4 regions of the Lacrimispora sp. 38-1 genome follow, and region 1 is predicted to be linked to each of the others. Evidence: riboswitches for the same ligand, from Rfam matches in the RefSeq annotation. Region 1 holds a riboswitch; each other region holds the start of a gene.

Region 1 (7,587 bases):
GATATAGGTGGAATCATAAAGCATGTTATGGGTGGAATTGCCAAAAAGCGGATCCAGCTCATAATTAACCTGATAACTTTCTCCGCTGTTTGTTAAATCCGTCCAGGCAGACATGGTGAGAAAGCCTCCCGGAAGAGGCAGGTGGTTATCCTTTAAATAAAGGCCCAGGGCAAGACCTAAACCTCCGCCCGCCGAATCTCCTGCTATTACAATATTTTCGGGGGCATACCCCTTCTCCTGTAAAAGCCACTGGTAGGCTGAAACGGCATCCTGCAAAGCAGCCGGATAGGGATCTTCGGGAGCCACCCGGTAATCCGGAGTCAGTACATCTCCTCCGTAGCTTATCTTGGAATACCGGACTGCAAATCTCCGGTAAATATTTTTCATGGGACCGATATAACCGCCTCCGTGAAGCTGAAGAATCACGCGTCCGGTAACCACTCCCACAGGTCTTAAATACTCCATCTTTAAATGACATTTTTCTATAATTTCATATTCATATCCAGCAGGGCATACCCAGGCAGGCTCCACCGGGTTTTTTCTCAGCTCTCCGCTCTGGATTGGCTGCTTAAAAGAAGTCTCCATTACATTCTGCATCATATCTCTTACCAGATTTCCCATCACACTCACCTTTTTTCTTCTCATGTGTCATACCTCCTTTCCAGACAGCATTTTCTATATATGAAACCGCCGGATCAGCTCATTCTTTACTCTCCGGTCTCCCAAAACAATGGTTACAGCAAGAATAATCACGGTCACTGCCACTGTCACAATGGACATAAGCGGTCTGGTAATCAGCCCTGCGGCCCATAGAATAAGCGGAATAAAGCTGAAAACGGTAACTGCAATCTGATACATGAAATAACTCTGCCAGTTCATTCGGTTTACAAGAATCAAAAATACCACTGCCAGGTCCGCAAACAATATGGTACTTGGTATGCCATAGTTTACCGACCAGCCGCTGTACCCCGTTACATGATCAATGCAAAACCATACGATCTCTGCCGCTATGGTCTGCATGACAACCTTCCCTGCCAGATTGGAATGGCGCATAAAGGAATACCGGACTGTCATGACGGAATAAGCCATTAAGACGATTGCAATCACGGACCATATGGAGCCGGAATAGGTAGCAAGGTTAATAACGCCAAGAATAGCCGCTGCAAAAATCATGATTCCATAAAAAACATTGGCAATCTTTTTCATTCGTTCTTTATCATACCGGATCTGGGGATACTGACCCTTATCATCTCTGTGGTCCGGCACTCCATTGCTTTCAAGCTCTACCGGAATCCCTTCTTTCTTCAGAAAACAAAAAAACGTATCCGCAAGCCTTGTATCCTGAAAAACAGAACTGAAGGTGACGATAACCTCACCCCCGTAAGAGCAGACTCCGCATTTCATTGGCTGTCTGCGTGAAACTCCGATCATCATGGTGAAGCGTTCAATCTCTTTTGCATATTCTTCATCCATTTCGATGGGACCGATATTTGACAGTGTCATGGTATATGCCCCATTGTTCTTCCAGAATATCAGATTCAAAGCAAGCCATTTTATCACCAGAGGGGTGATGCGCAGATACCACTTCTTCTCACTGGAAACATTATAGGAAATGGTCTCCTCCATCTTCTCTTTTGTAATTTTCTCATCCATCTGGGTGCTGACCACGCTTAATATTTCCTCAAACGTGTGATTCTCTCCGGATGAAAGAAATTCCACCAGAGTCACAGCAAAAAAATTAGCCATTGTCTCAGAACCGAAAAAATTCCTTAAATTGATGGGAATGCTGATACCAATGGAATGTTCAGACGGCTTCTTTTTTAAATATTCCTGATAAATTGACCAGATCAGTGCAGCGGTTAAAAACCGGGTGATGCTGACTCCGTAACGCTTACTCACTGCCTTCATCTCTTTTAAACCTATATAGCCGTGAAGAATGTTCTCCTCATCCAGGGAGAGATATTCTCCGGTAATATGATACGCTTTTGCAGAACTGTATTTCTGTTTCCGGATCTTTTTATAATGGCGGACATAACTGTCCTCCACATTCATGGAAACATCGGAAGAAATCTTCTGGGTCGCCCTGTGACCAGTTCTTGAATCCTTTACCAGATCAAGATAGCGGTAAACCAGTGCCTTTAAGAAATTAACGGCACCCAGTCCGTCTGTGACAGCATGAAATACTTCCAGGTTGATCCGCCTGCCAAAATAAGTGACCCGGAATAAAAAAAGCTGGTTGCTGTGTGGGTCAATATACTTACAGGGGTAAGTGGTCTCCCGCTCAATGACCGGCATCCGGCTGTTGTGTTCAAAATAATACCAGAAAAAACCCCTCCGCAGTTTCACCGAAAATCCTTCAAACTGCGGCAGAACTTCCTCTAATGCTCTCTGCAAGGTTCCTGGAACCACTTCACACTTCAGCTCAGCGCTGATCCGGAACACATTACTTAAATTTTCATCGGCTATGACCGGAAAAATCTTTGCCGTATTATCAAGCCTTCTCCATCGTTCACCCTGCGGGCTTTTCTTCATCGTATCAGCACTCCTTAATTTAAGAAAAGGCGGATCTCTCCGGCTTCCCGGAAGAAATCCTCCTTTTTTCACTAGACGCGGAAATAATATCCCACACCCCATTTGGTATGCACATATTTGGGATCACTGGGGCTGGGCTCGATTTTCTCCCTCAGACGCCTTACATGAACGTCTACCGTACGGACATCGCCTGTGTCCATCGCCTTGTTTCCCCAAACATAAGTAAGCAGCTGTTCTCTGCTGTAAACCTTACTGGGATTGCAGGTTAAAAGTTCCAGAAGATCGAATTCCTTGGCCGTTAAATTGATCTCCTTATCTGCGATAAAGACCCGTCTGGCATCCCGGTCCAGTTTTAAATCACCGGCTGTCACCAGATGGCTGTCTTCCTTATGATCCCGTCTGCCCTTCTTGGCATTTCTCCGCATGATTGCCTTAATCCTGGCTTTTACCTCCAGAATATTAAAGGGCTTTGTAATATAGTCATCGGCTCCGTACTCCAGCCCGAGAATCTTATCCATATCATTGCCCTTGGCTGTCAGCATGATGATGGGCATCTCGGAAAACTCCCGGATCGCCTGACAAACTTCGTATCCATCATACTTTGGAAGCATAACGTCCAAAAGCACTACATCGTATTCCTTCTGCTTTGCCAGATTAATGGCTTCCTCACCGTCATAGGCACAGTCCACTTCCATACCGTCCTGCTCCAGACTGAATCTCATTCCTTTTACAATCAGTTTTTCGTCATCTACTACTAAAACACTTGCCATTTTGCACCTCTGTTTTCTATTTAAACCGTTATATCGTCTTTTATCTTCTGAAAGGCTGCCTCCTTAATCCCTGATATCTTCATAATATCTTCAATCTTCTGAAATCCGCCGTGACTCTCCCGGTAACGAATGATGTCATCCGCCTTTGCCTCTCCGACACCTCTTAAAGTCATCAGTTCTTCCTTACCTGCCGTGTTAAGATTCACCTTATGACTGCCTTCCGGTATATTTTTCAAGGAAGATGTTCCCTGATCCAAAAGCCTTTTGGCTTCCTCCTGATCCGGCACCTGAATCTTCATACCATCTTTGACCTGCTCTGCCATGTTTAACGTATCGGCAGCTGCATTCTCCGTAAAGCCTCCGGCCACCGCGACAGCCTGAAAAATACGGCTTCCCTCCTCCAGCTCATAGACTCCCGGAGAAACCACCTCTCCGCATATATGTACATAGCAAATACGTGACGGTTCTTCCGGTGCTTTCAGGGAATCCGAGGCCGGAGTTTCCTCCATTGAGGAAACAGGCGGCTCCTGAATAGAAACAAAAGCTTTTTCTTCCGGGTATATATGATTTCTGTTTAAGCCATAGCAGATGCTGCATATGATTACACATATAGCTATGGCTGCGATCTTAATCCTATGATAGTTCATGGAATCCTCCCTTTACAAAATTTTGCAAAAAAGGATCCCATCCTCAGCCCTTGTACCTATTCTACCTAAAGAAATAAGTAAATACAAGCACTATTTCCAAATTAGTTAAAGATTATAATGCCTATGATGGCTACAACTGCCCCAATCAGTTTTTTCCACTCAAATCCCACTTTTTCCACACCGAATAATCCAAATACCTCCACTGCATAAGCCACCACTATCTGGGATACTACTATAATCAGCGCGGCTTTAGCCGGACCCAAGGTCCCCATACTTTTTACAACTGTATAAGTAATGAATGCGCCTAGAATACCTCCGATCAGCATGTATTTGGGGTGAACCGTAAGAAGGGCTGAAATATCGTCCCTTCCTGAAAAATACCATAAAATCAGGCAGGTTAAAAAGGCGGTCAGCTGAACCCAGCCGGTGGACACCCACATACTTGTCTGTTTGGACACTCCCGTATTTAATACTCCCTGTATACTCATTAGCGCTCCTGATATCAGAGCTATGATAAAGCCTGTCATATACACAACCTCCGCATCTGTATTTTTAATCCGAAAAAATGCAATGATGCACTGCTTTACTAGGTTGTGCTTAATTTACTTTTTTATACTTATTTTTACAGGTTCAAATAGCTTGACAATCCCTTTTATTTCAGTTATACTCACACCGAAATGAAAAAATTATGACACGCTGGGGGAGCCTTAGGCTGAGAATGGTATTTACCTGACCCTTACTACTTGAACCGGATAATGCCGGCGGAAGGAAGCAATAGTAGTAGTCCCCTCCTGTGCATATAAAGGAGGTTTTTTAATGTCATTTTTTCTAACCTATTCTCAGGAATCCGGAGAATACTTCTTAAAACCAGGCGGATACGGTCTGGTGGTTGCTGCGCTTCTGGTGATTCTGCTTGGACTTCATCTGCTTACTGGCAAAAACCTGCCTACAAGACAGCTGAAAACCCGCCAGATGGTAACCTGCGCAGGCGCGATGGCACTGGCGCTGGTGGCTTCTTTCATCAAATTTGCCTCACTCCCGTTTGGAGGTTCCATCACACTGTTCTCCATGCTGTTCATCTGTCTGACCGGCTATATCTACGGCGTTAAGGCCGGAATCATGACAGGAGTGGCATACGGAATTCTTCAATTTATTGTGGAGCCATATATCTATGCCCCCGTTCAGTTCCTCCTGGACTATCCGGTTGCATTTGGATGCCTGGGACTTTCGGGATTATTTCATAATAGAAAGTATGGTCTGATTCCTGGTTATGTTACAGGTGTTTTGGGCAGATACCTCTGCCATGTTATATCCGGTTATATATTCTTTGCTTCCTATGCACCGGAAGGCATGAACCCGCTTTTATATACCTTTGGATATAACGCCACCTATATTGTTCCTGAGATGGTTGTTACTATAGTAATATTATATCTGCCTCCGGTCATCGAAGCCATCAGCCAGATGAAACGTCAGGCGGTAAATGGTTAAAGTTTAGCGGGGTACGTGCGCCCCTGAAGTCAGACATACAAGTGTAAAATACCGTCCATCCGGACGGTATTTTTCGTTGTTACACTTATTTCTTTTTATGCTTCAACCGTTTCATAATCTCCACAATCGGAATGATGGAAACGGAAATCAATATCGCTACAAGATATTCTACAAATGAAATATGCTCAAATGAAAATGCTTCTCTTAAAAACGGAACATAAATTACGGCAGTTGTCAAAACAAAGGATACCGCTAACGATGCGGTCAGAAAGTTATTCCGTGATTTTAATTGAAAGATGGATTCCTTTCTGGAACGCATATTAAAGGAATGAAACATTTCAAGAAGAGACAGGGCTAAAAATGCCATCGTCATACCATCGGAACTCTCCGCAATCTCCCATACTCCGCTTTCCATATAATGCCCGATAAAGTACGCAGCCAGAGTAAGGATCGCGATCATCCAGCCCTGAAATGCTGTTTCGGCCCCTATGCCATCGGAAAATACGCCATCTTTGGGACTTCTTGGAGCGCGTTTCATAATATCGCCTTCTTCTGCTTCCATACCAAGACCAATGGCAGGAAAACAGTCTGTAATCAGGTTAATCCACAACAGATGCACCGGCTTTAAAATTGTAAACCCTAAAAGGCTGGCGACAAATACGGCAATTACCTCTGCAAGATTTGAGGAAAGTAAAAACTGGATCGCCTTGCGGATATTATCGTAAATACGGCGTCCCTCTTCCACAGCGGCCACAATAGTCGCAAAATTGTCATCGGCCAGCACCATATCTGCAACATCTTTTGTAACATCTGTTCCGGTAATTCCCATTCCCACACCGATATCCGCTTCTTTAATGGAAGGTGCGTCGTTCACACCATCTCCTGTCATGGCAGTTACTTTGGAAAGCTTCTTCCATGTCCTGACAATACGTACCTTATGTTCCGGCTGAACTCTTGCGTAAACAGAATAATTCTTTATTGTCTTTTCCAGTTCTTCATCAGAGATCTTTTGAAGCTCAGCACCAGTAACCGCCATGCTTTCATTTTCAAGAATTCCAAGCTCTTTTGCAATGGCAACAGCTGTATCCTTATGGTCTCCGGTAATCATAATCGGCCGGATACCTGCTTCCTGGCATTCTGTAATCGCTGCTTTTACTTCAGGACGTACCGGATCGATCATTCCAGAAAGACCCAGGTACACCAGATCCTTTTCCAGTATTTCCGGCTCAACGGCCGAAGGAGCGCTGCCCCACTCTCTCATGGAACCGCACAAAACCCTGAGCGCATTATCCGCCATGCTTTTATTTGCTTTTAAAATGGCTTCACGCATTTCATCTGTCATATCAGCGATGCCGCCGCCTGTATAAACCCTGGTGCATCGTTTTAAAACCTCATCCGGCGCACCTTTTGTAAACTGTATCACTGTACCATTTGCTTTTTTATGAACCGTTGACATCATCTTTCTGACGGAATCAAAGGGTGCTTCTCCAATTCTTACATATTCCTTTGCCAGCTCCGGCTTTGACAAACCATTTTTAAATGCATCATTGACCAGGGCACATTCCGTAGGTTCTCCCACTGCCTGTGAACTGTCCATGTCCAATTCCGCATCACAGCACAGTGACATGGCAGTCATAAGAAGGGTTTCGTCAGAAGCAGAATGTTCCACAACCGTCATTTTGTTCTGTGTTAAGGTTCCCGTCTTATCCGAGCAGATAATCTGAGTACAGCCCAGTGTTTCCACTGCTGTCAGTCTTCTGATAATGGCGTGTTTCTTTGACATCTTTGTCACACCGATGGAAAGCAGAATGGTGACAACTGCCGCCAGACCTTCCGGAATTGCAGCTACCGCCAGAGAAACTGCAACCATAAAGGTATCAATGATCTGTTCTAAATGGATCCCGCTTCCAGACATGCCAATCCTTAATAAATCTATGGCAAACATAAGAGCACAGATTCCAAGAACCATGATGGACAGTACTTTGGAAAGCTGGTCTAATTTAATCTGCAGCGGAGTCTCTTCCTCTTTGGCTGTATTGAGCGCATCGGCAATATGACCGATTTCCGTTTCCATGCCGGTATAACATACTACAGCCTTTCCTCTTCCATATACGATAGTAGAACCAGTATAGACCATGTTCTTTCTGTCT
Region 2 (7,587 bases), on a different contig from region 1:
ATATGATTTCCTTAAAAAACAATCCTGACTGCGAGTTGAGATATGGAAGAAAATATTTTGATTTTCACGAAGGAAGCCTGATTTTTACAGCACCAGGGCAGATGCTTACAATAGGAGAACAACGGGAAAATGGAAAAACAAACGGCTGGATGCTTTGCTTTCATGAAGATCTGATCAGAGGGACAACCCTTTGGAATAAGATGTCTGAATACAGCTTTTTTGAATATGAAGCAAATGAAGCTTTACAGCTGTCAGATCTTGAAAAGAATACCATTGAAAGTATAGTTGAAAATATACAGACGGAATACAGCGGAAATATAGATATATACAGCAAGGAGTTAATTGTATCAAATCTTGAGGTTTTGCTAAACTATGCCAAACGTTATTACGGAAGGCAGTTTTTAACCAGAACCGTAGTTTGTAAAGAATCAGTTGAAAATTTTAAAAAGATTCTAAAGAAGCAGTGCAGTAAGGAGACCATTGAACAGAACGGAATGCCCAGTGTCAAAAATCTGGCTGCAGCTATGGGCTATTCACCCAATTATCTGTCTGATATGCTGAAAAAAGAAACCGGAAAGACAACTCAGGAATATATAAAGCTACAGGTACTTGATATTGCGCAGGAATTACTGATAAAGACAAAAGAACCCATTTATCAGATAGCTGGTAAACTTGGGTTTGAGCAGCCTTCCAGTTTCACTAAATTTTTTAAGCTGCAGACAGGAGTCAGTCCTCTGGATTATCGAAAACATCATAGATTGTGATTAAAAGTTAAAAGTAAGCGATAGATGAAGTATAATCATTTATGGCTTACTATTTTTTATGACAGGTAACTTTATTCTGCTTGACAACCTGACGATAATATAATTAAAATATTTGAAAGAATGCTGGAATGGGATGACAGATAAAAGGGTTGAATCAGAATACATATGATAGAGGTGATGGTATGCTTAGCCATATACGAATGAAAATGCTTCTGATCGTTATTCCGGTATTATGTGTGGTCATCATGCTGAGTTATAGTGCAAGTGTACGGACAGCAAAGAGGATCGTTGATCATGAGACCAGTGAGAGAATATCTGCAGAAAAGGAAATACAGAAAAATATTATTGAAAAAAACATGAATGATGCTGCTGAAATATCACGTGTTCTGGCAGTGTTTGCGGGGAATGGGTACAAAGATTATTCCCCTGATTATTACATTCATATTTTAGAGCCGGTTGTCAGGGATAATCCGTTTATTTTAGGGGCTGGATTCTGGTTTGAACCTTATCTGTATGATCAGTCCCAAAAATATATGGGACCCTATGTGTACAGGGATGGTGACCGGATTATTCCAACTTTCGAATACAGCAGCTCTGATTACGATTACTTTTCACAGAATTATTACACTCTTGCAAAAAAGACGGAAAAAACTGTCTGGACTGATATGTACTATGACCAGACCTCCAATTTGTATATGATTACCTGCTCTCAGCCTGTTACAGACGAAAACGGAACATATATCGGCTGTGTTACTGTTGATGTAGGTCTGTCTTCCATGCAGAAATTTATCTCAGACTACATTGCCAGATATGACGGTACAACCTATATTATTAACAGGGAAGGAACCTATCTTGCTGCGGAAGACGAAGCTGTGGTGAAGGCAAAAGGCAGCGTATACGATTCAGAAAATCAGTCCTTTCTTTTAGCAGTTTCTGAAATCATTTCCAATGAGGATGGAAGCACTTCCTATCACCGGAATAAACAAAAGATCAGTCTGTATTATAAAACGCTCAATGACCTGGGCTGGAAAATTGTTTTTGAGATTCCGGAGAGTTCCATTAATCAGCCTTTGCGTCAGCTGTCAGACACATTTATATGGATTTTCGGTCTTTCTCTGCTGTTTATGTCTTTCACTGTTTTTATTCTCACGGACAGAATTATTGACCGTCCGGTAAACGCTATTTTAAGAGAAATAAAAAGCATTGGAGAACGCCGGCTCGACCAGAAAGTGAGCAGTGAGCTGGTAACAAGATCAGATGAATTCGGATTAATAGGAAAGTCTCTTGAAGAAATGAAGCAGCAGATAAAGCAGAGCAGTGAAAAGCTTAATCAGTCTCTGAATGAGAATGTCGATTCCCAGAAACAGTTAATCCGGCAGAATCAGATCTTAACAGAGCGGGAAACCCAGATGTATCACAGTCTGAAATATGCAAATTCCCTGATGGAAGCCATTCCGGACACGGTATTCGTCATTTCCAAAGAAGGGGTATTTCTAGACGGTATCGGGGATATGGATCATTTGTTTTTTAAAAAGGATCAGTTTATCGGTAAAAATATTAAAGATGTGATGCCCCGCCGCATCGCGGCAAAGGGAAGTGAGCTGATCAGCCAGGTTTTTCTTACTGGAGAGAACCAGAAGATTGAATATGAATGGACCAGTGGACAGGTCAAAGAATATCATGAACTCAGGATTGTAAAATGGTTTGATGATAAAGTCATTGCAATTGCCAGAAACATAACGGAAACTCATAATTATATCAGGGAAATTGAAGAAATCAGTTATCATGATCAGGTGACCGGACTGCATAACAGAAGGTATTTTGATAAAAAAGCGAAAGAACTGGACCGGAAAGAAAATTATCCAATGAGCGTTATTTTTTCCGATCTCAACGGATTAAAGATGGTAAATGACTCCTTTGGCCACGAATATGGAGATTATATGCTGAAACGATTTGCTGAAATACTGGCGGATTCTGAAAAGGAAGGGGAATTGATCAGCCGTGTAGGCGGAGATGAGTTTGCTATTATTTTAAAAAAGACTGAGAAAGCGGAGACAGAACAGTATATCCGGGAATTAAAAGAAAAATGTGCAGGCGAGACCATCAATGGAATCGAGCTGTCGGTTTCATTCGGCTATTGCATTATAACGGATTCTGGTTTATCAGTTCTAAATGCCGTGAAGCTGGCAGAAGATGAGATGTATCAGAACAAATTATATGAGGCTTACAGCAGAAGAAGCAAAACACTGGATATTATATTAAACACCCTTCATGAAAAGAATCCAAGGGAGGAACAGCATTCCCAGAGGGTAGCAGAACTTTGTGAAACAATGGCCAGACAGATGGGGATGCCTGACAGTGACATTAAGAAGATTAAGGCAGCCGGGCTGCTCCACGACATCGGAAAAATTGGAATTCAGGAAGCGCTGCTGAATAAACCGGGTATGCTAACAGAAGATGAATATCAGGAGATCCGCAAGCATTCAGAAATTGGATACCGCATATTAAACACCTCCCCCAATATGTCGGAAATAGCAGAGATTGTTTTATGCCACCATGAACGGTGGGATGGAAAGGGGTACCCAAAGGGAAGAAGCAAAACAGATATTCCGCTGTATGCTAGAATTATATCTATTGCTGACGCCTACGATGCCATGACAAGTGACAGAAGTTACCGGAGGGCACTGCCGGCTGCTTATGCAAGAAATGAACTGATCCGGGGTGCAGGAAAGCAGTTTGATCCGGAGCTGGTTGATTTTTTTGTCAATCATGTAATCGGATTGAATTGACTTCGGATGTCTGCTGTGTTAAAATCGAGAAAAATCAATATAGTTTTGGGGAGCTGGTGACCCGGCTGAGAGGAAGTTTTGAACTTCGACCCGTTTAACCTGATTTGGGTAATGCCAACGTAGGGACAGCCACTCTTACTGAATATCATGAGATATGTCTTTCCTGGCATATCTCATTTTTTTCCCTCAAAACCAGGAAAAGGAGATAAGAAAATGTTTGAACAGATCATTACAAATGTAAGAAACAAGGTACCACTGGTTCATGCAATCACAAACTATGTGACTGTAAACGACTGCGCCAACATCATACTGGCCAGCGGAGGATCCCCGATTATGGCGGATGACATCAATGAGGTCCGTGACATCACTGCTATTTCTTCTGCTCTGGTGCTCAATATGGGAACCCTGAATGAGAGAACGGCTGCGTCCATGACTGCAGCAGGAAAAACAGCAAATAAATGCGGCCTTCCTGTTGTTTTGGATCCTGTGGGAGCAGGGGCATCAGCATATCGGAATAAAACAGCATTTCAGCTTTTGGAAGAGATAAAATTTTCCGTGATTAAAGGAAATATATCTGAAATTAAATTTCTGGCTGCAGGAGAAGGTAGAACCTCAGGAGTAGATGCCTGTGAAGCTGATAAAGTAACAGAGGAGAATTTAAAGAGTGTGGCAGAATTTGCAAGAGCGTTTTCAAAAAGAACCGGCTCTGTCATTGTGATTACTGGTGCCATTGATCTGGTGGCAGATAAGGCCCATGTGTATGCAATCAGAAACGGCCATTCCATGATGAGTAAAATGACTGGAACGGGCTGTATGCTTTCCGCTGTTACCGGAAGCTATATTGGTGCCAATCCCGGTGATATTTTTAACGCATCAGCAGCTGCCGTATGCGGGATGGGTTTGTGCGGTGAACGGGCATATGAGAGAATGTGTGAGCTTCATGGAGGCACCGGTACATACCGTATGCTTTTGATTGATGAAATGAGCGGACTGGATGAAAAAATGCTGGAAGAAGGTGCAAAGTATGAATGTATCTAAAGAAAACATGCTTTTGTATGTGGTCACTGACCGGACGTGGCTTGGCAGCAGCAGGCTTCATGAGCAGGTGGAGGAAATCCTGGAAACTGGTGCTACCTTTATCCAGCTGAGGGAAAAAAATCTTGATTTTGACAGCTTTGTAGCCGAAGGGAAGGAGATTAGAAGAATTACATCAAAGTATAGAATTCCCTTTGTGATCAATGACAACATTAGAGTTGCTCTGGCTGTGGGAGCAGACGGGGTTCATGTAGGCCAGAAGGACTTAGAGGCAAAAAAATGCAGGGAACTGATCGGAGATGACAAGATACTTGGAGTATCCGCCCAGACAAAAGAACAGGCACTTCTGGCTGAAAAAAACGGTGCAGATTATATCGGGGTGGGAGCAGTTTTTGAAACTTCTACAAAAACCGATGCCAGCCCCGTTTCCTTTGAGACTTTAAAAGAAATCTGCAGTTCCGTATCCATTCCGGTCATTGCCATAGGAGGAATTAATGAGGATAATATCTTAAAGCTGAAAGGGAGCAATATTGACGGAGTAGCCGTGATTTCCGCAGTGTTTGCTGCCAGGGATAAGAAACAGGCAGTGAAGTCCCTTTTATCCCTGGCAAAGGAGGCGGTTTTATGAAAAAGGTTTTGACGATTGCGGGCTCCGACTGCAGCGGAGGCGCCGGTATTCAGGCAGATTTAAAGACAATGACTGTCCACAAGGTATATGGAATGAGTGTAATAACGGCTCTGACCGCCCAGAATACCACAGGTGTTACATCAATTATGGATGTGACACCTGAATTTGCAGGACAGCAGATGGATTGTATTTTTACAGACATTATTCCGGATGCAGTTAAAATCGGTATGGTTTCAAACAGCGGGATTATAGAGACGATTGTGGGAAAGCTGACAGAATACAGCGTGAAAAATCTGGTAGTTGATCCTGTTATGATATCAACCAGCGGCTCGAAACTGCTTTCTGAAAAGGCGATGGATGCGCTTGTTACCCAACTGCTGCCTATGGCCCTTCTTGTCACACCGAATATTCCGGAAGCGGAGGCACTTTGGAATATGAAAATCGGCAGCAAACGCGACATGGAAAAAGCGGCGGAGGCAATCTTTCAAAAGCTGAACTGCGCAGTCCTGATAAAAGGAGGTCATTTAACGGAGAGTTCCGATGATCTTTTGTATACAAAAGAAAAAATGATATGGATAACAGGCAGACGCATTGACAATCCCAATACGCATGGGACCGGCTGCACGCTGTCGTCTGCAATTGCCTGCAGCCTTGCAAATGGCTGTTCCCTGGAACAGAGCGTAAAAAATGCCAAAGCGTATATTACCGGAGCTTTAAATGACCAGTTAAATATCGGTAAGGGCAGCGGTCCGTTAAATCATATGTGGGGATTGACATAAACTGTAAACTGTTATAGTATTAAGTAAACTACAAGTTTACTTTTTGAAAATAACGGAATTACAGGAGGAACAGCAATTGGGAGCGGAAGAACGAAAGCAACTGGAGAAAGAAATTAAGAGAAAGGATATTATTGATGCTGCTGAGAAAGTTTTCTTTGCAAACGGATATGAGAATTCTTCCATGGATGCCGTTGCGAAGAAAGCGGAATTCAGCAAACGAACTGTTTATGTGTATTTTAACAGCAAGGAACAGATCTATTTCGAAATTATGATCAGAGGTTACAGGAAACTTCTCAAGATGATGGAAGAAGGGTTTGAAAAAGAAAAACCAGCCGGTGCACTGGAAGAGCTTCGCTGTATTTTCTACACCTTATTTTCCTTCCGTGACAAATATGAAGATTACTTTAAGGCAATTATGGAGTATGAGGCAAAGGATGAAGGGAATCAGGCCGGAGTCAGCGGGGATTCCAAAGAAGAGTGTTACCGTCTGGGTGAAGAAGTCCTTTTTTATCTTACAGAAGCGTTAAAAAAAGGAAAGAATGACGGAAGCCTTAAAAGTGATATGGACTGTAAGAAAACCGCATTGATCTTATGGGCATTTACCGTAGGAGCCTTTCATGCAGGAGGCAGGAAAAAGGAGTATCTGGAGAATTATCACCATATTAGTGTGGAGGAATTCTTAGAAGAGTGCTTCCAGCTTTTACTCGGGCTTGTTACTGTTAAGGAGAGCCGGGTATGAAAATCAGGTCATGCAAAAAGATCCTTTTAAAGATATTTACCAGCGCTGCCGGTTTGATCTTATTACTTTTGTTTGGATTATTTATACTTGGCGGAGGATTTATGAAGCAGTCTTATTTAGAACCATGGGATAAAAATTATGCATCAAAGTATACAGATCCGCGAATACGGCTGGCAGCAGCCGGACTGCTGGCTGCAAACAACCATAATATGCAGCCGTGGAAAGTGAAGCTGGATAAAGCAGATCCCATGGTACTTTACTTATATGCAGACAGCTCAAGGACCACAAAAGAGGTGGATCCCCTTTACCGGCAGATGATGATCACTCAGGGAACATTTTTAGAATATGTCAGAGTGGCAGGAGAAAAGGAAGGATTCCATACGGATATCGCGGTTTTTCCAGAGGGTGAGTATGAGGAAGGGGATCTTTTAAGCAGCATGGATAAAAAACCGGTTGCAAAGATCACACTTTTACCTGCGAAGCCGGAAGAAAGTCCCCTGTATAACGGGATGTTTCTGGCAGATACAAACCGGGGAAATTATAAAAAGGAAGTTCCTGATTCTTTACAGATTTCAGAGCTTTCTAAACTGCCGGATGAGAACGGGCCATCCATAAAATTTTATACAGAAAAAGCTGATCTGGATAAAATTGGGAACTATGTCATGGAAAGTGCAAAGATCGAGGCCGGAGTAACCAGGGCAATGGAGGAATCCAATGCAATATTCCGTGCAAATGAAAGAGAGAAGAACAAATACCGTTGGGGTTATTCCGTTGAAGGACAGGGAGCTTCCGGTTTTAAACGGTATCTGCTGCAGGGATTAATCACCATGTTCCCTTCAATAAATGAAGGAAA
Region 3 (7,587 bases), on a different contig from region 1:
TCTAAAATCACCGCAATTGTTGGGCTTTCCTTTTTCCATGGAGTCCCAGACACGTCTGCATATGTACCACAGACTTTAAAGCCAGATGCTTCCACCTCTTTTATCAGAGTCGCTTCTGTATAATAGGTATTCCAGAGATAGTAAACAGAAGCTCCTGTTTTTGAAATAATGACGTATTGATCCAGGGTTACATTAACAGGATACTTGCAGCATCTTTTCAATTCAGCATATTCATCCTCCCGCCAGAAACCGTTGCTTTCATGAATATCCCATATCTGTTTTTCCTGGAAACTATCGAATTCATTTAAGGAAAAAGCATCAAACAAAAATTTACCTCCTGGTTTTAAACGGTCATAAACCTGTTTTAAAACGATTTTTCTTTTCTCAGGAGAAAGAGCACCGTAATCACAGTAAATCATTACTGCAAAATCAAATGTACGGTTTAATTCAAGGGAAAGATAGTTCTGACAGGAATAATCGATGTTTAACTTTTTTTCAGCAGCTGATTTTTTTGCATAATCAATGGAACGTGAGGAAAAATCCACTCCGGTTACATTAAATCCGGATTTTGAAAAGAATTCTCCATAGATTCCGGGACCGCACCCTAAATCCAGCAGCAGGGGATAGTCTTTGGGCGGAACCGTTTTGGCAATCCATTCCGCTGATTTCCGGATAAAATCCAGCTTTCGGCTGGCACCGTCAAATTCCGGATCAAGATGGGCTTTCAGCATTTGTCTGGAAATGTATTCATCATCCCAAAAAGGAATACTGGTTTCCTGATATAATTCAGGTCGTTTTAATAAATCTTTGATTTCATACAGCATAATGAGCGCCTCCTTATAAATTGGTAAAATAATAGCCGCGGACATTACTCCGCGGCTGTTCTTAAATCGATAAAGAAAAGACTGAGAGTAAATAAAATCAAAAAGCAGGCACAAAAATAAGGCTGACAATTCAGCTTTTAATTTTCGTCTGTTCCATTGATTTTTTTACTCTTTTCCAGCTATATCCATGTCTGCGAATTTATAACATCTGATATACCGGAATTTCTTCACCTCTTTTTATTATTTTTACCTTTTAATCATATTGCAGTATACACGTTTTGTCAATCATAAACCATCAGTTAATCAGCTGGCGCAGATAGGAAAGCAGACCCAGCCTGCGAAACGTTTCTAATAAAAAGGCGGCAAACAGAGTACCGCACACTGTGCTCATAAGAAAGGGAACAACAAAGAAGAAAACTGCAACTTCCTTTCCCAGTATCAGCACTGCAACCGGATAGCTGAGAAGAGCGCCGATCAGCCCGGTTCCTGTAATTTCTCCCACATAGGCCAAAAGAAGTTTTCCGGTCTTTTTAAACAGAAGCGCACTGAGATATGCCCCCACCATGCTTCCGGGGAAAGCCAGAAGCGTTCCGGTACCGGATAAGTTTCTGATGAGAGATGAGACAAATGCCATGGCAACTCCGTAAGCAGGACCTAAAAATACCCCTGCCAGTACATTTACCAGGTGCTGAATCGGGAAACATTTGGAGGCTCCGATGGGAATGGAAAAGCCGGAGAGCGAAACGGTGAGTGCTACCAGCATTCCGCCAGCCGCCAATTTTTTTATGGTAACTCCTGCAGAGGTCTGAGTGACAGCAGCTTTATTTAAATTTGTTTTCGGATTCATGATTTTTTCTCCTTTTAAGTCAATATCATTCGTCATAGATGTTGACAATCTCTCCGTCTAAAATCCGGTTCATATTTTTCATAGCGCAGAAATTACCGCACATGGAACAGGTATCTTCTTTTTCCGGTTTGGAAGATGCACGATACCTTCTTGCTTTTTCCGGATCAATGGACAGAGCAAACATTGCTTCCCAGTCCAGCCGTTTCCTTGCATCACTCATCTGGTAATCCCATTCTTTCGCACCCTTGATGCCTTTTGCCAGATCAGCAGCATGGGCTGCAATCCGGGCAGAGATAATGCCTTCCTTCACATCATCTGCATCAGGAAGCCTTAAATGTTCCGCAGGGGTCACGTAGCAGAGGAAAGAAGCTCCGGCAGCAGCAGCTATGGCCCCTCCGATGGCTGCGGTAATGTGATCATATCCGGGAGCAATGTCAGTGACGAGAGGCCCCAGTACATAAAAAGGTGCACCCTTACAGATAGTCTGCTGGATTTTCATATTGGCGGCGATCTGGTCCAGGGGCATATGTCCTGGTCCTTCAATAATTACCTGTACATCCTTTTCCCACGCACGGCGGGTCAGTTCCCCAAGGGTAACCAGCTCTTCAATCTGGGAAATATCAGAGGCATCCGCAATGCAGCCAGGTCGGCAGGCATCTCCAAGGCTTAATGTCACATCATGTTCCCGGCAGATTTCCAGAATACGGTCATAATGCTCATAGAATGGATTTTCATTTCCAGTCATCTCCATCCAGGCAAAGATGATGGAACCGCCTCTGGATACAATATTAGTCAGGCGTTTTGCCTCTTTAAAACGGTGCGCTGTCTGCTTGTTGATGCCTACGTGAATAGTCATGAAATCCACTCCGTCAAGGGCATGCATTTCCACAATCTGAATCCATTCTTCAGAAGTTATCTCCTTAAGAGGCTTATGATAATAAACAACGGCATCGTAAATGGGCACCGTTCCAATCATGGCCGGGCATTCTCCTGTCAGCCGTTTCCTGAATTTCCTTGTATCTCCGAAGGAACTTAAATCCATAATGGATTCAGCCCCCAGTGAAACCGCATCCTCTACCTTTTTTAATTCCAGATCCATGTCATTTAAATCTCTGGAAGTTCCAAGATTTACATTGATTTTTGTTTTCAGCATGGAACCGATGGCGTTTGGCTCCAGGCAGGTATGGTGTTTGTTGGCAGGGATAACTGCCTTACCTTGTGCAATCAGCTTTATAAGCTCCTCCGGTTTAATCCCTTCTTTTTTCGCTGTGATTTCCATTTCCCGCGTCATAATGCCTTTTCTTGCGGCATCCATCTGTGTGGTGTAATTCATATGTAGTCCTCCTTCATTATTTGGAGGGATTTACGGCTCTGGACAAAAAAAGAGCCCATACCAACAGGTACAGGCCCAGATCAATACATCCGTCTCGTATAAATCCCTACGTTGGCATTACCCAAATCAGGTTATAAAGGTCGAAGTTTGATAACTTCCTCTCAGCCCGCATACGAGCTCCCTCTTGTGGCACTAGTGTAGCACCGGTCTAAATGAATGTCAAGTGGAATTTGCTTAATCAAAGTGGGAGGATCAATCAGTTATTGCAGATTTCATCTCTCTTATGTAGCTGCAGATCGGTTCCACACAGTCTTTTCCATGCATGGCAGCCAGCTTCACAATGGCGCTTCCCACGATAATACCATCTGCATATTTACTTAATTCCTTCGCCTGTTCCGGTGTGGAAATTCCAAAGCCTATGGCACAGGGAATATCTTTGGAATTCTTTACAAGAGAAACCATATCTCCGATGTCAGAGGTGATTTCCTTTCTCACACCTGTTACGCCCATGGAAGAAACACAGTAAACAAATCCCTCTGCTTCTGAAGCAATGGCCGTAATCCGTTCCTTAGAAGTGGGAGCGATCAGAGAAATTAAGTCAATCCCGTACTTTTGGCAGATGGGATGAAGTTCATTCTTTTCTTCAAAAGGCATATCTGGCACGATAAGAGCATCGATGCCGCATTCTGCCGCATTTTTAATGAAACGCTCGCTTCCATATACAAATATGGGATTAATGTAAGTCATAAATGCCAGGGGCACATTTGTTTTTTGCCGAATGCGTGTGACAGTTTCGAAAATTTTATCTGAGGTAGTGCCGGAGGCAAGGGCGCGCTGGTCAGCTTCCTGGATCACGATTCCCTCTGCAACCGGATCAGAAAAAGGAATTCCCAGTTCTATGATATCGGCACCTGCCTTAGCCATGGCAGGAACCAGCTGCTCTGTAATTGCAAGGTCCGGGTCACCGGCTGTAATAAACGGGATAAATGCTTTCCCTTTTGCAAATGCTTCACTGATTCTACTCATAGATTTCTACCCCCTTGTAACGTGCAATTGCGGCCACATCCTTGTCTCCTCGGCCGGATAAGTTAATGACGATAACCTGGTCCTTTCCCATGGAAGGTGCAACTTTTCTGGCATAAGCCACGGCATGGGCGCTTTCAATGGCTGGTATGATTCCTTCCTTCCGGGATAAATATTCAAATGCATCTACCGCCTCGTTGTCGGTAACAGGAACATAATCTGCTCTTCCGGTATCAAACAGTGCGGCGTGCTCCGGTCCGATTCCCGGATAGTCAAGTCCTGCTGAGATGGAGTAAACCGGAGCGATCTGTCCGTATTCATCCTGGCAGAAGTAGGATTTCATACCATGGAAAATACCCACGGTTCCTGTGGAGATGGTGGCAGCATTTTTATCTGTATCAATGCCGTGTCCTGCAGCCTCACAGCCCACCAGCTTAACAGAGCTGTCTCCAATAAAATCATAAAACAGGCCCATGGCATTGCTGCCTCCGCCCACACAGGCGATCAGCATGTCGGGAAGCTTTCCTTCTGCTTTTAAGATCTGCTCCCTGACTTCCTTTCCGATGATGCTCTGGAAGTCCCGCACAATGGTGGGAAATGGGTGAGGTCCCATGACGGAACCCAGAACGTAGTGGGTATCCTCCACCCGGTTGGTCCATTCCCGGAGAGTTTCATTTACCGCATCCTTTAAGGTCTGCGTACCGCTGGTAACTGGATGAACCTTTGCACCCAGAAGCTCCATACGGAATACATTTAATGCCTGGCGGTCCGTATCCTCTTTTCCCATGAAGATTTCACATTCCATCCCCATTAAGGCTGCGGCAGTAGCAGTAGCCACTCCGTGCTGGCCTGCACCGGTTTCTGCGATGACACGGGTTTTTCCCATTTTTTTTGCAAGAAGAACCTGACCAAGTGCATTGTTGATTTTGTGGGATCCGGTGTGGTTTAAATCTTCCCGTTTTAAATAAATCTTTGCACCGCCAAGATCCTCTGTCATTTTCTCTGCGTAGTAAAGCAGAGAAGGTCTTCCTGTGTAGGTTTCATGCAGTGTCTTTAACTCTGCCAGAAATTCTTCATCCTGCATACAGGCATTGTAGGCTTTCTCCAGTTCCGTCACTGCATTCATCAGCGTTTCGGGGATAAATTGTCCGCCGTGCTGTCCAAATCTTCCTTTTGACATGATTTTCCACTCCTTACTGTTTGTATGATTTTTTTTATTTTTTCCGGGTCTTTTTTGCCATTTGTTTCAGCCAGACTGCTGACATCCAGACAGAATGCTTTGGTTTTAAGAGCTTCCTCTATGTTTTCCATGCCGATTCCCCCTGCCAGAAACCAGGGTTTTTTAATCGCCGGAATCATGTTCCAGTCAAAACATTTCCCGCTTCCGCCCTGAATTCCCCTTACATAGGAGTCCAGAAGAAGATAGTCTGCAGAAAGCTTTTCCGCTTCTGAAATATCAGCCGCGGACTGGACACGGATTGCTTTAATAATGGGGACCGGACGGTCTAATCTGTTTTTCAGTTCCAGAATATCCGTCTCATGTTCCTCCCCGTGAAGCTGAATCAGCTGAATAATGTTACTTTTTACCAGGGAAATGATCTCGTCTGCCGGACTGTTTACGAAGACTCCTACAGCCGGAATTTCAGGGAGCAGATCATTTCTTAAGAATTCAGCCTGCCTGAAATTCAGCTGCCGCCTTCCTGGTGCAAAAACAAAACCTGCGTAATCCGGCTGATAGGTGTTGACGGCAATCACATCTTCTTTTCCTGTGAGGCCGCAGATTTTAATTTTCTTTTCAAAATTCATCATTGGCCGCTTTCCTCATTTCCTGAAGAATCTTTTTCTTGTCAGGAGAGCGCATCAGGCTTTCTCCGATTAAGACTCCGTTTACACCTGCCTGATACAGCCGCTTTACATCGTCGGGGGTCTGTATTCCGCTTTCAGCAATGAATGCGGTTCCTGCAGGCACAAGGCTTCTTAAACGGATGGAATTTTCAAAGTCAACCTCGAACGTCTTTAAGTTCCGGTTATTGACTCCGATCAGCCGGGCTCCTGCAGAAAGTGCGCTGTGGATTTCTTCCTCATCATGAGCTTCGACAAGAGCGCTGAGTCCAAGGCTGTCACTGATTTTTAAGTATTCTTTCAGCTGTCCGGTATTAAGAAGAGTACAGATAAGAAGAACTGCCGAGGCGCCAAGCACTTTCGCTTCCAGTATCTGATAAGGATCTACGGTAAAATCCTTTCTCAGAAGAGGAAGGGAAACAGACTTGCTGATTTCGGTTAAATATTCCCCTTTTCCCAGAAAGTATTCCGGTTCTGTCAGTACGGAAACGGCATCTGCGCCAGCTGCTTCATACTCCATGGCAATTTCCCTGTAAGGAAATTCCGGTGCAATCATCCCTTTTGAGGGAGAGGCACGCTTTACTTCGCAGATAAAGGAGATTCCGGGAGAGGTAATCACCCGCTCAAAAGAGAAATCAGATTCCCTCTGTCCTGCGTCAAAGGCACTGTATGCCATCTTTTCCATCTTACTGAGCGGAATCGTTTTTTTCGCCTCCTCCGCCCGCTTTTTTGAGGCTGCGGCCAGGGTATCAAGGATCATAAAGCCACCTCATTCACTGCTTTTACAAATTCTTCCAGTTTTGCAGCTGCTTTTCCGGAATCAATTAAGTCGGAAGCAGTCTGAATGCAGTCGGATATGGTGCAGTTGTCAATGCCAAGATAAAGACTGAGGGCGGAATTTAAAACCACAATATCCCGTTTTGGACCGCGAAGTGTTCCCTCTAAAATTTCCTTTGTAATTTTGGCATTATCGGAAGGAGTTCCGCCCAGTAAGTCGGAAAGGCTGCTGCGGCTTAGGGAAAACTGCTCCGGAGTAATTTCATATGAAATCAACTCCCCGAAACGGATTTCGCAGACGTGGGTTGGACCCGTTACGGTTGCTTCGTCCAGTCCGTCTGATCCGCAGACAACCAGCCCCCGCTTCACTCCTAAGTTGCTTAATACCTGGGCAAGTGGTTCCACCAGCTTTTTATCGTATACACCTAAAAGCTGCATGGTGGCGCCTGCAGGGTTTGATAAGGGTCCAAGAATGTTAAATATGGTACGGACTCCAAGCTCTTTTCTGACAGGACCTGCATACTTCATGGAAGAATGATGAACCTGTGCGAAGAGAAAACACATTCCCGTCTCCTTTAAAACCTTTGCCGACTGTTCTGCCGTGAGATTTAAGTTGACTCCCAGCTGCTCCAAAACGTCCGCAGCGCCGCTTTTGCTGGAAACGCTTCTGTTCCCGTGCTTTGCAACCGGAACACCTCCTGCAGCCACTACAAAGGCGCTGGTAGTGGAGATATTAAAGGTTCCAACCTCATCGCCTCCTGTGCCTACGATATCAATAACCGGAAAATCCGGTTCCAGCTTCATCGCCTTTTCTCTCATGACTGTGGCGCAGGCGGTGATCTCATCAATCGTCTCACCCTTCATACGAAGAGCCGTTAAAAATGCTGCCATCTGGGCCGGAGTAGTTTCCCCGCTCATAATTTCATTCATAACCTCTCTTG
Region 4 (7,587 bases), on a different contig from region 1:
CGGCGCCCATTTCCATTGCCTCACAAGCCTGGGAAGGCCGGCCAATGCCGGCATCAACTATGACTGGAAGATCGATCTCATCTATTAAGATCTGAATAAACTCCCGTGTAGCGAGTCCCTTGTTGGAGCCGATGGGAGAAGCAAGCGGCATAATAGCAGCAGCACCAGCACTCACCAGATCACGAGCTGTATTCAAATCGGGATACATATAAGGCAAAACCACAAATCCTTCGTTTGCAAGAATTTCTGCGGCCTTGATGGTTTCCTGATTATCGGGCAGCAGATATTTGGAGTCCCGCATAATTTCAATCTTCACAAAGTTACCGCACCCTAATTCTCTTGCAAGCCTGGCGATTCGCACTGCTTCCCCGGCATCTCTTGCGCCGGAAGTATTGGGAAGCAGTGTGACCCCTTTCGGAATGTAATCCAGAATGTTTTCCTGTTCTTTCGTATTGGCTCGGCGAACGGCAAGGGTAATGATTTCTGCACCGGCATCCTTTACCGCTGCTTCAATCAGGCTCAGGGAATATTTTCCGGAACCCAGAATGAACCGGGAACTAAATTCCTGATCGCCAATAATCAGTTTGTCGTTTGATTGCATAATGTCTACCTTCTTTCTGTAATTCAAGCTTCATATTTTTCTGCAAGAATGCGGAGCACCATATGTGCCTGATGTGCGGCGCACAACATGACTCGTGAGGACATAAGTCCAATATTATCCTCTACATCACTAACTTCATCTCCACAGAGGTAGAAATGATCTGTAATTCTTCTGGTTCTTACAACGTTAGCGGAATCAATTCCTGCCATTCCGGAAGCGGCGATCAGATACCTTTCAGACATCTTTTCCAGCACACTGTTTACCAGCATAGCTTTAGCCTCAGCCCCATCGAAGGCCTCACAAATGATATCCGCATTACAAAGCATTTCATTAAAGTTATTCTCATCGATTTTCCTGGTATGTGTGATGACTCTTATATATGGTGCGATTTCCTTTAAGTTTGCAGCAAGAGCCTCTGTTTTGAAACAACCGGTTTGGGAAGCCTTATACTGCTGGCGGTGGAGATTAGAAACATCCACTTTATCAAAATCAATCAGAATCAGCCTGCCCACGCCTGCACGGGCAAGGGAAACAGCAATATTTGATCCAAGACCTCCAAGCCCGCAGATAGCGACAGTGGAGCTTGCGAACTTATCCTGCAAAGACTTTCCGTTCCGATTGTCAAGAGCTCTCCTCATTTCATCCATTGTAGGAATGTTGTTCATATCAACCTCCTCCTACAAAACTGACTACCTCAACAACATCACCATTTTGAAGTACTGTTTTCTCATAATGCTCTTTTGTAACGATTACTCCGTTCCATTCAACAGCAATCCGCTTGGGATTGTATCTGGTACCTGCCAGATATTCTGCCAGAGTTTTTCCTGCTGCTTCATGAAAAATGCCATTGATTTTTATCATGATTTTAATCCTCCTTAAAAAAATAGGAAGCTGCCTGATTGGCAACTTCCCATATTACTTATAAATTCAGTCGTCCCTACGTTGGCATTATCCAAATCAGGTTAATGGGTCGAAAGTCACACCTTCCTCTCAGCCTGTTTGGGTAAAAACACCCGCAAGCTCCCCGGTATTAAATTGTTATGAATAATAATACTACTATACGTGTGATTATGCAAGACAAATAAAAGGAAAAAGAGATTTATTTTGAATGCTGCATTTCCGTTCAGGTGCATCAGAGGAAGAAGCCGGGAGAGATGCAACAAGGGTAAACACCTGTGAAGATGATAAAATGGTTATTTTCTGCTTACGTTGCATTGAAATTTCACTTAACAAAGTTTCCGGGAAATCCTTTGTAACAGCAGAAGAGAATTCGTTCTGTATTTCATCAATTGCAAATTTCATACCATCATCACAATTGTGGTATTTTAACAGATCACTTAAGCTCTCCAAAGGTGCATTCTGGTACTAAATACCACACCATAGTCATGGTTTTCCCGGCTCCCTGCCTGCCGCAAAACATTTTAAGCCCAAAGGGGCGAAAAGACAACGATTCCTTGCTTTTCCAACTTTAATTTCTTACGCAGATCAATCAATTTCCACCTAAGGAATACCATAAAATGACCAAACTAAATGGCAGGAAGTTTCAGGCAGAGAAACGCAAAACAGATAAATCCTATAAACATTTTAAAAATTATCATAATACCTCCTTTAAATTTCAGTTTTCTGGATTAACTACAATAAAAAACTACCAGTTTATACTGATAGTTAGGAATTCTCTTTACATATTCAATTTTATTGGCCTTACATTATGCTCATAATATTTACTATAAATTATAACTGTTTCTTTAATGTATATAGTCTGATATCATCTGGAAAACCGTTGACTTCCCCACAAATAACATATCCTTGCTTTTGATAAAAAAGTGGAGCTTGAAAAGAATATGTCGTCAGGTGAGCAATCTGGCATCCGGAGGCTTTTGCTTGATGTTCAATTACTTCCAATAAACGTGATGCTATTTTTTGTCCTCTATAAGCTTCCTGCACCCAAAGAACCTCTATTTCTAAGGATGAGAGATAAGTAGATCCCGATACACCTCCCACAATAACTTCCTTTTCATTTCGTGCTATATTTGTAAACTCTATATTTGGTACTTTTAATTTACCGTTTGTTTTTTTCATATTGTGCTCAAGCATTCCATTTATACGAACTGAATTAAAAAACTCTTGTTCATCACAATCATTATAAATAGTTATAGACATTTTTGTCACCTCCATAAAACCAGTGTAATAATCTTTTTATAAGTAGAATATCATCAAACCTGCTAACTATCAATATTAAGTTTTCAATGTACACTAATACGTTAAATTCTAATTTAACTAATACCAAAAACCTGAAAACAAAATAGTTTATTTTCTCTTCCAGATAGCCATAAGCCGGGATAAAGAGAAACATCAAAATATGTTGGATGGTATAAGTATGCCACGGTCTTTCGAAATCATCAGGCAGTAAAGCTACAGCATGAAGATGGTAAAGTGTTTACTAATTTATACAATATTTTAGCAAAAAAAGAGAATGTTGTCTTACTCTCCAGAAGTGTTAGATTTAAAAAGACCGAATGGTGGGCACCAAGGACAAAAGAAAATAAATTTGGATTTGGCCAAGTCAATTTATGGTATCCGGCAAATAATGAAACGGATTCATCTAAAAGATATATTAGTAGAGTTGTTAAACTTATAGAAGAATATTGCGGTGAGAATTGGATTGACTGGTATGAATAAGTTGTTTTTATTTGAAAAATCAAGGAGACCATTTTTTCTATTTATAAAACGTAAGGATATTGTTTGCGTAAATTCAACAGCGTTTCATGTGGAATTTTATAAAAAGGTGCTGTATAATATACTTAATATAAATCCCCATTATCTGGACTTTCTATTATGTTGGTGCAGATAGAAAGCAGCCTGCTGGGTGGTTACGTACTGAATAAGAATTTTGTGTTATCTGGGAAATATACAGAAAAACGACAAAATAGTAGTAAATATAACCGAAAAATTACCGACAAAACTCCGGAAGTCCGGGAACCCTTATAAAGACTGGGTAGGAATGGTTTTATCGCAGATAATTTAAAAACGACAAAACCCTATAAACGACAAATCGAATAGGCATGGTTTTGTCGTTTTTGCATTAAAATATCTAGTAATGAGGCAAGCAGGAGATTAGAAAAGCGACAAAACGTAGTTTGCTAAAAGGATAAGTGGCATAAGGAATTGCCCGACTGGATATTTGAATATTTTATTTGTGAAGTTATTTTCTCTAACAAAAAATCAGATAAGGAAGTGGCAGTATGGTAGACGGTCATATTCATATTGAACGAGGAGAATATACGTATGAATGGGTAAATCAATTTGTTAACAAAGCAGTTGAAAAGCAATTAGATGAGATTTGGCTACTTGAGCATTGTTATCGGTTTGAAGAATTTGTTCCTATGTACGATTCTGTTTGTGCTTATAGCAATTATGTAGATACATGGTTTCACAGAAAAGCAGGAGTTCTGAAACTGGAAAAATATTTGTCACTAATCAAGCAAATTAGAAACAATCAATTCCCTGTTAAGATTAAGTTTGGTCTTGAGATATGCTATTTCAAAGAGTTTGAAGATTTAGTTGTAGAATTAACTAAAGATAAAGATTTTGATTTTTTGCTAGGTAGCGTTCATTTTGTTGATGATTTTGCCTTTGACCATAAGGAGGAGCATTGGAATGGAATTAATGTCGATGAAATATACCATAGATATTTTGAAACATCTGTTTCACTTGCTAAAAGTGGCATATATGACGGTATAGCTCATCCCGATGCGATTAAACTTTTTGGACATAAACCATCATATTCTCTAACAGAATACTACGCTAGTTTAGCAATGGAGCTTTCTAAAAATGATATGTACGCAGAACAAAATAGTGGAGTATTTCGACGTTGTCCTAATACAGCCACACTAGGTATGGATGAAGAAATGCTAAAAATAATGAGTAATAATAATGTCAAAATCATTACAGCATCGGATGCTCATTGCCCTGAAGATGTTGGTGATAGAATACTAGAACTTAACAATTGTTTAAGAAATAATTAGGTGCAAACTAGGTGCAACGGTGTAACCAGTATCAGAGATTGAAAACCATCCTTTCTATGTGTCTGCCAATTACATGGAACAGACTTTGACTATATCAATAAACAAAAAAACAAACTTGTAAAAGGTGTGAAAAATTTCCGACAAAACTACGGAAGTCTGGGAAGTATTGAAAACAAAGGGTTGAGAGGGTTTTGTCGCAATTATGTAAAAACGACAAAACTCCAAAAAGCGACAAAACAATTCAGTATAGTTTTGTCGCTTTTTTATTAACAATATGTAGTAATGGTGGAAAGAAAAAATTAGAAAAACTGTCTCCAATGGAATTTCAGACGCATTAGGAAGGCTTAAGAAAAGTGGACTTCTTTTTAATAATTATTTTTATATAAACGAATAATAAAAATTAATGATGGAAATAATTATGTTGTATCAAATTAATAAAAGTATAAAGGAGAAAAAACTATCCAATGTCGAATATCCATAATTTTGAAGTTAATAAAACGATTAAACTTGATAGCAGTATAGAAGAGCAATTAGCATTAAAACGATATGTTAGCAGAATGATACCGAGAGAAAATACACTTTTTAAACTACGAACTCATAATCCACTGGAAATTGATTCACCAAATCGTGTTGCAGCCAGAAAGGCAATGATCAACCCTAAAGATTTATATTCATTAGAGGCTATAGTTGGAAATAATGATATGTTTCCAATTCATTATCTGGAGAAAGGTCTTATAGCTGCTAAATCCGTATGCAGGATTATAATTAATGATCATAACGGTAGATTATTGGGGTTTGGAACTGGCTTTATGGTTTCACCCACTTTACTAATTACAAATAATCATGTCCTGCCTAATTTAGAAATTTCAGTAAATAGTATTGCTCAATTTAATTATGAACAAGATTTAAATTTTATAGAACGTAAAACTGAAAAGTTCAAATTGAGACCAGATACTTTTTTTATGACTGATGTAGAACTGGATTTTACATTAATTGCAATTGAAGAAATATCATTATCCAGTGTTAACATCAATGATTTCGGATATTTACCATTAATTAAACAAACAGGAAAAGCATTATTAGGGGAATATGTATCTATCATTCAGCATCCCAATGGTTGGTATAAATCCATTGTATTACGAGAAAATGAAATTATTGATATGTTTGATCATTTTATACATTACACAGCGGATACAAATGAGGGGTCCTCAGGTTCGGTTGTTTGTAATGATTCCTGGGAAGTGGTAGCGCTTCACCATGCGGGGATAAAAGATCCCCAAAATCCAGGAAATTATATTGCAAATGAAGGGATCCGTATTAGCAGTATTTTACAATATATAGAGCAAAATAAATATTTACTGAATGATAAACAACAAAAACTGATTGAAAATTTAGGAAAAGATATTGATGTTCAGTTAAATCAAACGACAGACGGCATTACAAATACTAATAATGAGGAAGATATTGTAGCTGAAGACTTTAGTTTAGATAGATATATTGATTTAAATGGGCATGATATAAACTTTCTTGGGGAAAATCATAAGATTCCATTGCCTAAGATACGGGCTGATTTAGAAAAGGATATCGCAGAAACCGTGAGTGGTGAGAAAATTTTAAATTACACACATTTTTCAATCATGATTAGCAAATCAAGACGCTTAGCGTTCTATACAGTTGTTGATATTGATGGAAAACAATTAAAAGAAGAAAAAAGATCCAAGTGGCGTTATGACCCAAGAATAGACCGTAAATATCAATGCGGAAATGAACTTTATAAAAACAATAAAGTGGATAGAGGCCATTTAGTCAGAAGAAGAGATCCTGTTTGGGGAGAAGATTCTTTCAATGCAAATGAAGATACATTTCATTATACGAACTGTGCTCCACAGCACGAAAAATTTAATCAAAGTACAAATTTATGGCTCGGTTTAGAAGATTATTTATTAAATATCTTTGAAGGAACCCACAAGGCCGTTGTTTTTACAGGACCAGTATTCAGAGAAAATGATATAAAATTTCGTGATGTAAAGATACCGGAAGAATATTGGAAAGTTGCTGTTGTAATGAAAAGCGATACCGAACTGTCTGCCACTGCATATATTGTGTCACAGAAGGAATATCTTAACGATTTAGAAATTGCAATTCCCGGCGAATTTAAAACATTTCAAATAAAAATTTCAATTATAGAAGCATTAACCGGTTTGGATTTTAATAATCTTCGTAATTATGATCCATTAGAACGCTTCGAATCCACCACGTATGGTACTCTTATTAAAAATTTTAATGATATCATTTTTTAGATGCTATTGAAGAGTGCTTTTTATCGCAACTATATTTATCCATGTAAAGCTGTTATATGGGATTCAGTTGGATTTCCTTTTATATACGAATGATTTTTCTCCAATAATAGTATGCATGAGGGGGAGAATCCAAAAGTTTGTGTAAATCTTCAAACTGATGTAAAATAAAATTACTCAGTTTGGAGGTTTATTTTATGGAGAAAAGAAAAAGGGACGAGTCTCCCGAAAGGCAGGCTCTGCGTGAAATGGTATACGGATACTTGAAAGAAAACCTGGTTACGCCTGGTTAAGAACGGAGTGGATATCAATACTCTCATGAGAGAAAGGCTATATTTGTAACGATTTTACTTACTGGTATGATGATTATACCTGCAAGTGCTGCTGAGGATCAGGCTATTAACTTGGGAGATGAAAGATATCAGATTATGGTACCAGGTTTTATTGAGACAAGAGACATGACAATTAACGGTCAGAACACAACGGTAATTGTTGTTCAGAAACCAGAAGAAATTAGTAAGTATCGGTATCAATTTTTTGATGTAGTAACAACTGATGCAAATGCAACTTACATTATTTCATTTGTCTATAATATGAAACAAGAAGTTGTAGGAGATTATGTGACTGATCTTGAAAATGGTCGTACCAGCTACGTTCCATATTT

Evidence for each region. Region 1 has a riboswitch for thiamine pyrophosphate ahead of thiT (energy-coupled thiamine transporter ThiT). Riboswitches for the same ligand answer to the same signal wherever they lie in the genome.
Region 2: it holds a riboswitch for thiamine pyrophosphate, as region 1 does, so the genes downstream of both, thiM (hydroxyethylthiazole kinase) here and thiT (energy-coupled thiamine transporter ThiT) in region 1, are expected to answer to the same signal.
Region 3: it holds a riboswitch for thiamine pyrophosphate, as region 1 does, so the genes downstream of both, thiC (phosphomethylpyrimidine synthase ThiC) here and thiT (energy-coupled thiamine transporter ThiT) in region 1, are expected to answer to the same signal.
Region 4: it holds a riboswitch for thiamine pyrophosphate, as region 1 does, so the genes downstream of both, thiS (sulfur carrier protein ThiS) here and thiT (energy-coupled thiamine transporter ThiT) in region 1, are expected to answer to the same signal.

Annotation. Positions count from the first base shown of each region.
Region 1 is NZ_JBANEW010000055.1:143,493-151,079, forward strand. It holds gene V7D18_RS14805 (alpha/beta hydrolase) at 1-645, opposite strand, end outside; gene V7D18_RS14810 (DUF6320 domain-containing protein) at 676-2,532, opposite strand; gene V7D18_RS14815 (response regulator transcription factor) at 2,604-3,302, opposite strand; gene V7D18_RS14820 (helix-hairpin-helix domain-containing protein) at 3,323-3,949, opposite strand; gene V7D18_RS14825 (DMT family transporter) at 4,051-4,476, opposite strand; TPP riboswitch at 4,638-4,736, shown strand; gene thiT (energy-coupled thiamine transporter ThiT) at 4,766-5,437, shown strand; gene V7D18_RS14835 (cation-translocating P-type ATPase) at 5,523-7,587, opposite strand, start outside.
Region 2 is NZ_JBANEW010000043.1:205,894-213,480, forward strand. It holds gene V7D18_RS09310 (helix-turn-helix domain-containing protein) at 1-764, shown strand, start outside; gene V7D18_RS09315 (HD domain-containing phosphohydrolase) at 947-3,553, shown strand; TPP riboswitch at 3,590-3,697, shown strand; gene thiM (hydroxyethylthiazole kinase) at 3,767-4,591, shown strand; gene thiE (thiamine phosphate synthase) at 4,578-5,216, shown strand; gene thiD (bifunctional hydroxymethylpyrimidine kinase/phosphomethylpyrimidine kinase) at 5,213-5,995, shown strand; gene V7D18_RS09335 (TetR/AcrR family transcriptional regulator) at 6,072-6,734, shown strand; gene V7D18_RS09340 (Acg family FMN-binding oxidoreductase) at 6,731-7,587, shown strand, end outside.
Region 3 is NZ_JBANEW010000066.1:24,811-32,397, reverse strand. It holds gene V7D18_RS19590 (class I SAM-dependent methyltransferase) at 1-824, opposite strand, end outside; gene thiW (energy coupling factor transporter S component ThiW) at 1,120-1,671, opposite strand; gene thiC (phosphomethylpyrimidine synthase ThiC) at 1,697-3,004, opposite strand; TPP riboswitch at 3,090-3,198, opposite strand; gene trpA (tryptophan synthase subunit alpha) at 3,257-4,030, opposite strand; gene trpB (tryptophan synthase subunit beta) at 4,023-5,207, opposite strand; gene V7D18_RS19565 (phosphoribosylanthranilate isomerase) at 5,153-5,836, opposite strand; gene trpC (indole-3-glycerol phosphate synthase TrpC) at 5,823-6,629, opposite strand; gene trpD (anthranilate phosphoribosyltransferase) at 6,626-7,587, opposite strand, start outside.
Region 4 is NZ_JBANEW010000099.1:248,948-256,534, reverse strand. It holds gene V7D18_RS26825 (thiazole synthase) at 1-601, opposite strand, end outside; gene thiF (thiamine biosynthesis protein ThiF) at 625-1,266, opposite strand; gene thiS (sulfur carrier protein ThiS) at 1,268-1,462, opposite strand; TPP riboswitch at 1,519-1,638, opposite strand; gene V7D18_RS26810 (GNAT family N-acetyltransferase) at 2,333-2,761, opposite strand; gene V7D18_RS26805 (hypothetical protein) at 3,035-3,280, shown strand; gene V7D18_RS26800 (PHP domain-containing protein) at 3,844-4,626, shown strand; gene V7D18_RS26795 (DNA/RNA non-specific endonuclease) at 5,091-6,926, shown strand; gene V7D18_RS26790 (hypothetical protein) at 7,328-7,587, shown strand, end outside.